2 regions of the Bradyrhizobium sp. 23AC genome follow, and region 1 is predicted to be linked to the other one. Evidence: riboswitches for the same ligand, from Rfam matches in the RefSeq annotation. Region 1 holds a riboswitch; the other holds the start of a gene.
What was found. Region 1 has a riboswitch for cobalamin ahead of RAD10_RS20970 (DUF1636 family protein). Riboswitches for the same ligand answer to the same signal wherever they lie in the genome.

Region 1 (3,676 bases):
TTCAGCCGCTCAAAGCTCTCCAGCACTGCGCCCATCAGTGAGGGCTTCATGGCCGCGTAGTCGCGCGCACGCGCGGTCGCGATGCGCTTTCCGTGGACGATCACCTGCGCGCCGACATCGGTCTCGGGCTTGAGCAGCACGGGGTTCATGTCGGTGTGCGGCTCGACGCGAGCGGCCAGCGCCTGCAACGCCTGGGCGCGGCCGATCTCGCCGCCATCGACGGTGACGGCGGCATTGTTCGACATGTTTTGCGGCTTGAACGGGAGCACGCGCAGGCCGCGCCGCGTGAAGGCGCGCGCGAGGCCGGCGACGATGAGCGACTTGCCCACGTCCGAGCCGGCCCCCTGAATCATCAGCGCGCGTGTCATCGAACTCAGAACTCGACGCCGGCCTGTGCCTTGATGCCGGAGCGGAAGGGATGTTTCACTAGCGTCATCTCGGTGACGAGATCGGCGATCTCGATCAACTCGTCCTTGGCGTTGCGGCCGGTGAGCACGACATGCGTCATCGGTGGCTTCGAGGTGGTCAGAAACTCGACGACCTCGGCGATGTCGAGATAGTCGTAGCGCAGCGCGATGTTGATCTCGTCGAGCACGACCATGCGCAAGCTCTCATCGAGAATCAGCTCCTTGGCCTTCTCCCAGCCGGCGCGCGCGGCGGCGATGTCGCGGGCGCGGTCCTGCGTCTCCCAGGTAAAACCTTCACCCATGGCGTGGAACTGGCAGAGGTCGCCGAAATGGCCGGTGAGCAGGCGTCGCTCGCCGGTATCCCAGGCGCCCTTGATGAACTGCACGACCGCGCAGGGAAAGCCGTGCGCGACGCAGCGGACGATCATGCCGAAGGCCGAGGAGGACTTGCCCTTGCCGGCCCCGGTGTGGACGATGATGAGGCCCTTTTCGCCGCTCTTGGTCGCCATGATCTTGTCGCGGGCGGCCTTCTTCTTCGCCATTTTCGTGGCGTGGCGAGCATCGGTTTCCTCGGCCGTTTTTGTATCCGGTTCAGGCGTCATCGGTCCCGGTCCTTCGGCTTGACAAGTGGCGGCCACCGGCAAATGGTGGCCCGGCGTTGGTTCCTGTCCTATGACAGGCGAAGAGGGAATGCGATAGGGTCCGAATCGGCAAGATTTGGGTCCAAAATGCAGCCGCCCCCGCGACCGTGACCGGAGAGATGTCCGAAGCCACTGATTCCCGCGGGAATCGGGAAGGCGGGGATCGAAGGGGAAAACCCTGCTCCGCAAGCCGGGAGACCTGCCAGCGCGGACGAGTTTTGGACCGGCGGACGGGGTGTTCCGCGACGGGGAAAACGGGCCTCCAAAAGTGCGGTCCGTGTGCCTCATCGCCTCCCGCTGTTATCTGGAAGAGGCGATGACCGTCACACTTCACGTCTGCATCACCTGCCGTGCCGGCGAGACGCCCGGCGAGGGCGAGGCGACGCCCGGCAAGCGCCTGCATGGGGCGATCCTCGAGGCCGGCGTGCCCGAGGGCGTCAATGTGGTTCCTGTCGAATGCCTATCGGCCTGCAATCAGGGCTGCTCGGTCGCGCTCAGCGCGCCTGGCCGCTGGTCCTATGTCTATGGCCGCCTGTCGGATGCGAATGCGCAGGATGTGGTCGCGGGCGCCGCGGCCTATGCGGCCGCGCCTGACGGCCTCGTGCCCTGGCGCAGCCGGCCGGAAATATTCCGCAAGCAGTCGCTTGCCCGCATTCCCCCTATTGCCGTCGTGCCGGAGGCCGCTGAATGAACTCGCTCGCAAAAGTCCCGGTTACGGTGGTCACCGGTTTTCTCGGCTCCGGCAAGACGACGCTGATCCAGCATCTGCTCAGCAATGCCGGCGGCAAGAAGCTCGCGGTACTCGTCAACGAGTTCGGTAGTGAGGGCGTCGACGGCGAGATCCTGAAATCCTGCGCCGATGCCAATTGTCCGGAGGAGAACATCGTCGAGCTCGCCAACGGCTGCATCTGCTGCACCGTTGCCGACGATTTCATTCCGACCATGGAAAAACTGCTGGCGCGGCCCGTGCGGCCCGATCACATCCTGATCGAGACCTCGGGCCTGGCGCTGCCCAAGCCGCTGCTGAAGGCATTCGACTGGCCGGAGATCCGTTCGCGCATCACCGTCGACGGCGTGATCGCGCTCGCGGATGCCGAGGCTGTCGCCGCTGGCCGCTTTGCGCCGGATCCTGACGCCGTCGAAGCGCAGCGCGCCGCGGACGAGAATTTGGACCACGAGACGCCGCTGTCGGAAGTGTTCGAGGACCAGATCGCCTGCGCCGACATCGTGCTGCTGACCAAGGCCGACCTCGCTGGGGCGGCGGGACTTGAAGCGGCCAAGGCTGCCATCACCGCCGAGATGCCGCGCCGTGTGCCGATGCTCCCCGTGACCGACGGTGCGATCGATGCGCGCGTCATCCTCGGTCTCGGCGCTGCCGCCGAGAACGATCTCGCCGCGCGTCCCTCGCATCATGACGGCGAGGAAGAGCACGAGCACGATGATTTCGCCTCGGTCGTGGTCGACCTTCCTGAAGTCGCCGACGTCGATGCGCTGGTCGCATCCGTCCAGAAGCTGGCACGCGAGCAGAACGTGCTGCGCGCAAAAGGCTATATCGCGGTTGCGGGCAAGCCGATGCGCCTCTTGCTGCAGGCGGTCGGCGAGCGCGTGCGCCACCAGTTCGACAAGCCCTGGGGTGCTGGCAACAGGCGGTCGAAGCTCGTCGTGATCGGCGAGCACGGCGATATCGACGAGGCCGCCATCAAGGCAGGACTAGGTATCTGATGCACGTCGTCTTCCGCGAGAGCCGCGGTCTGGAGGAGACCGCGACGCCAAGGGATATCGGCCAGGACCCGGCCGATCTCGTGGTGCTCTCGTATTCGGATTCGGATCTCGCGGCGTTCGCAGCCGGCTGGCGGCGTGGTCGCGAGAGCCTGCCGACGCTGCGGCTCGCGAATCTTGCTGAGCTGCGTCATCCGCTGTCGGTCGACACCTATATCGAGCGCACGCTGTCGCAGGCGCGTGGCATTCTGGTGCGGTTGATCGGCGGTGAGTCCTATTGGTCCTATGGACTTGCGGCCCTGCAACAGCTCGCCAGGGATCGCAATATCGTGCTGGCCGTGCTGCCGGCCGATGGCCGTGACGACACGCGGCTCGATGCATACTCGACCTTGCCTGTCTCGACGCTGCGCCGGCTCAAGGTGCTCTGCGACACCGGCGGCCCGGTCGCGGCGCAGGCCGCGATTGCACAGCTCGCGCTGGCCTCGGGACTTTATGCCGGGCCAGTCATCGGCGAGACGACCGTGCCCGAGATGGGGTTTTACGAACCCGCGCGCGGCGTCATTGCTCCACCGGTGCACGGCGAGGGCAGGCCGCGCGCTCTGGTAACGTTCTATCGTTCATATCTTACCGCTGCGGACACGGGCCCGGTCGATGCTCTGATCGCAGCGCTGCGCGAGCGCGGCTTTGACGCCTGCGGCGTGTTCGTGACCTCGCTGAAGGCTGCGGGCGTCGCGGATTGGTTGCGGGCGCAGCTTGCGCAAAACCCTCCGGCGGCGATCATCAACGCGACGGCGTTCTCAGCGGCGGGCGACGACGGCATGACGCCGTTCGATGCCGCATCGTGCCCGGTGTTCCAAGTCGCGCTCTCCACCGCCCGGCGCGAGGACTGGACGGAGTCGCTGCGCGGCC
Region 2 (3,676 bases), on a different contig from region 1:
GCGCCGTAGGAGATGTCCGTCTTGGGCGCGATTCCCAATGTGTGCTGGAAATAACCCGCAACCGTCTGCTGCCTGAGGTCGTAATTGTGCCATGGGGAGAGCCCCTGCCCGGCGCCGCGGTTCTGCTGAAAGCTCGCGTCGTAATAGTCGATGCCGGTCAGGAGCTGCGAGGGCATGCCGAGCAGCAGGCTCTTCACGCTGAGCCGCGGCGTGATCGACCATGTCGTCAGATGGGAACCGACATAGGTCGACGTGAAGAACGCCGGAACCGGCGTCGGGGTGGAAAAGAACGCACTCTGCTGCTTCTTGTCGCGCACGCCGCCGTCGACGATGAGATCGACGCCGTCGACCAGGGTCTTGGTGAAACCCGCGGTCGCGCCAAAACCCTGTTGGTTGGCGTAGTTGAAGGGCGTGCCGGTCCCTCGCCGGTTGGCCCTGAGCTCGTCGAGGCCGATGGAGGGATCGACGGTGCGGCCGCCCGGCAGCCGCAGCTCCTGATTGTCGCCGGTGACCGTGAGAAACGCGGTGAGGCCGGGCGTGGTGTAATTGAGATTGCCGACGCCATTCTGCTGGGAATAGCGATTGTTGTCGCGATAGCCATCGGTCCTGACCGTATTGCCATAGAACGAGGTCGACCACGGACCGGAATTGAGCGAGGTCGAGACGTTGCCGAGCCTGGTGTTGAACGAGCCGAAGCCGGCCTCGATGCGCGCGGTCACGGGCGGTCCGCCAACGCCATTTTTGGTGACGATGTTGATCACACCGCCGACCGCGTTGTCGCCGTAGAGCACCGCGCCGGAATTGCCCCGCGTGATCTCGATGCGTTCGATCGAATTGAGCGGGATGGTGGAGAGGTCCACCTGCGCCATGTCGACGTCGTTCAACCGCCGGCCGTTGACCAGCACCAGCGTGTTGGCGGTGGCAAAGGCGCCGAAGCCACGCAGGTCCACGCTGGTCTTGGCGCCGATCTGGCCGCCATAGAGCGTCGTGATCTGGGCCCCCGGCGTCTGCGTCGCGATGATCTCGGCAAGCGTCTGCGATGGCGAATGCGCGATATCCGCGGCCGTGATGACGGTCGTGGCGGCCCCGACGATGCCGCCGCTGCCGGCGGCAGCCTCACCGCCGGAGCCGGATGAGCCGGCGCCATCGCCTGCCGGCGCGACATTCGTCCTCACCCGCTGCCGCGTCGCCTCGCCGTCACCGATCGCCCTGGCGCGCGTGCGGTTCTGATCGTCGGCCCTGGTCACCTCGATCGGCGGCAATTGCTCGGCAAGCGCCTGCTGGGCGAAAGCGGAGGACAGATCGAGCGAATGGAGGGAAACGGATGCGAGCAGGCCGGCGCTGAGGCGCCTGGCAGCAGGGACAAGACGGGACACAATTGTAACCTCGGTATGACGTCAGTGGCACGTCACAGCGAACGAGGTTTCACGGCAGAGCGATGGATCGCTCCGGTGAAGCTAATGTCTGTACTCCCCGACCGACATCTTCGCGTGTGACCACGGCTGACGGCAGGTCTCCTGGCTCGCGGGTCGTGACCTTTCGTCGCCTTCCCAGGACCGAGATTCCCAGTGGCATGAGACGCAAGATTCACCGCTTACAGTTGCGGGGGCAGCCGTGGCGTTGAGACAAATCCCTGCGTTGGGACAATCCCGCACCACATTCCCTTTTGATCTCCGTGAGGAGAACCGTCGCCAATCATTTACGAGCCGTTGGCCCCGGGAGTCAATCGACCGGGTGCATGCCGGGCGCTCAGGTCCGCCCTCGCACCCGTTGCGCCTGGGCCCAGGCGACTGCGACGTCGCGCGGCGGAACATCGACGCGCTTGATCGGGGTCAATTCGCCGGAGGCCGAGACGATGGCGGTCTCCTCGCGGCGACAGCGCGTGCAGACAAAGCGCACCTCGTGCGGAGACGCCGACCAGCTCGACCGCTTCACATTGGCCGCCATCGGCCAGGCATCACAATGCGAGCACGACACCAGAAATCGACCGGGATCGAGCATACCCATTTCCATCGGACTCCACGTCCTGCCCACTTGCTTCAATGATTAACCCAAGTGAATCGTTCCGGTGCCCCAGCACCGCCGCTGGGTGCGCCGCGAGAAAGCGGGCCTCAGCGCGCGCCCTTGAGGGTGCAGGAGGTGGTGCAGGTGACCGTGGTGCCGCGATCGCACGATTTGCAGGCACTGACGCACTGGTTCATGTCGCGGGGATTGTAGCTGTAGTTCCGCATCGGGCAGGTCGGCGTCGAGCCGGTGATATCCTGCTCCTGGTCGCAGGCCGCCGTCATGAGCGCGAATATGATCACGGCAACGAGGCGCATGTGATTGCCCTGTCAAGCATGGCAAATGACACTCGCGAGGTGCGCTGCATTGCAGGGAACCCCGGCCTTTCCACCACGAGCGATCGCTCGCGAGGTCAAGGATGCGCGCCAAACCTTAAGAACGGATTGCAGCCGGGATCAGGCAGCAGCCTTGGTCGCGATCGCCTGCCGCATGTCCACCGCCAGCTGACGGTACTGTTCCGAGAGTTTCAGATAGAACTCGCGCTTGGTGCTGTCGGTGGCGAGCTTGGCGATCAGCTCGCATTCGGCGGTGAGCGTCTCGAACCGTTCCAGCCTGTCCTGAAGTTCTGTCATCGGCGTGTCCCCGTCAAACGCCTCAAGGACATCCAACCTAAGCCCGGGAAATAGGTCACGGCGAACATCGTTATCGAGTAGAAACGTTTTTTCCGGACAGGGCGGGCTGGCCCAACAAAAACGGCTATTTCTGCTCCAGCCGCCAGGCACCGTCCCACCCCTCTTCCGGCGGCTTGGCCTCGAATTGCGCGATGCGGCCGAGCATCGTGCGCGAGGGGCCGTCACCGGGGACGGCTTCGAGCGCGGCGTTGAAGGCGGCGCGCGCCTCGTCGAAGCGGCGGGCCCGATAGGCGGCGAGCGCTTCGGCATAATGCGCGCGCAGGCTGTCCTGCGCGCCGGTGAGTGCGCCCGCCCGCGCCATCACCTCGAAGATCGGCTGCGGCGCGCTCTGGCCCGCGACCGCCAGACGATCGATCTCGCGCAGCTCGAGCCGCGCTCCGATCGCGTCAGCAGTTGCCTGCGAGATCAGGATGCGGGTGCCGTAGACCTTGTTGACGGCCTCCAGCCGCGAGGCCAGGTTCACGGCGTCACCCATCACGGTGAAGCTCATCATCAGCTCGGAGCCGATGCTGCCGGTCAGGACCTCGCCGGTGGCGATGCCGATCCGCAGGTCACACGGCGCCGGCATGGCGCGAATGCCGAGCAGGTCGGGCAGCTGCTTCTGCAGCGCGGGCACCTGGTCGACCATCTCGGTTGCGGCGATGCCGGCCAGGAGCGCCTGCTCGTCCTCCTCGATGAAGGGCGGGCCCCAATAGGACATGATGGCGTCGCCGATATATTTGTCGATGATGCCGCGATTACCCCTGATCGGTCCGGACATCACCGTGAAATAGTGGTTCATCACTCTGACGAGGCCGCGCGGGGTCATGCCCTCGCTCATCGAGGTGAAGCCGCTCATGTCGCAGAACATGATGGTCATGACCCGGCGCTCGCCGTCGATCGCGACCTCGGGCCGGTCGATCAGCCCCTGCACCACCTTGGGATCGATGTAGCGGCCAAAGGTCTCGCGGATGCGCTCGTTGTGCCTGAGCTGCTCGGTC

Region 2: another riboswitch for cobalamin. It lies ahead of RAD10_RS30220 (TonB-dependent receptor); the one in region 1 lies ahead of RAD10_RS20970 (DUF1636 family protein).

Annotation. Positions count from the first base shown of each region.
Region 1 is NZ_JAVAYN010000008.1:180,742-184,417, reverse strand. Features, by position in the region: gene RAD10_RS20980 (cobyric acid synthase) at 1-368, opposite strand, end outside; gene cobO (cob(I)yrinic acid a,c-diamide adenosyltransferase) at 374-1,009, opposite strand; cobalamin riboswitch at 1,050-1,269, shown strand; gene RAD10_RS20970 (DUF1636 family protein) at 1,365-1,739, shown strand; gene cobW (cobalamin biosynthesis protein CobW) at 1,736-2,770, shown strand; gene cobN (cobaltochelatase subunit CobN) at 2,770-3,676, shown strand, end outside.
Region 2 is NZ_JAVAYN010000016.1:200,182-203,857, reverse strand. Features, by position in the region: gene RAD10_RS30220 (TonB-dependent receptor) at 1-1,376, opposite strand, end outside; cobalamin riboswitch at 1,491-1,705, opposite strand; gene RAD10_RS30215 (hypothetical protein) at 1,750-2,013, opposite strand; gene RAD10_RS30210 (hypothetical protein) at 2,112-2,321, opposite strand; gene RAD10_RS30205 (hypothetical protein) at 2,460-2,636, opposite strand; gene RAD10_RS30200 (adenylate/guanylate cyclase domain-containing protein) at 2,761-3,676, opposite strand, start outside.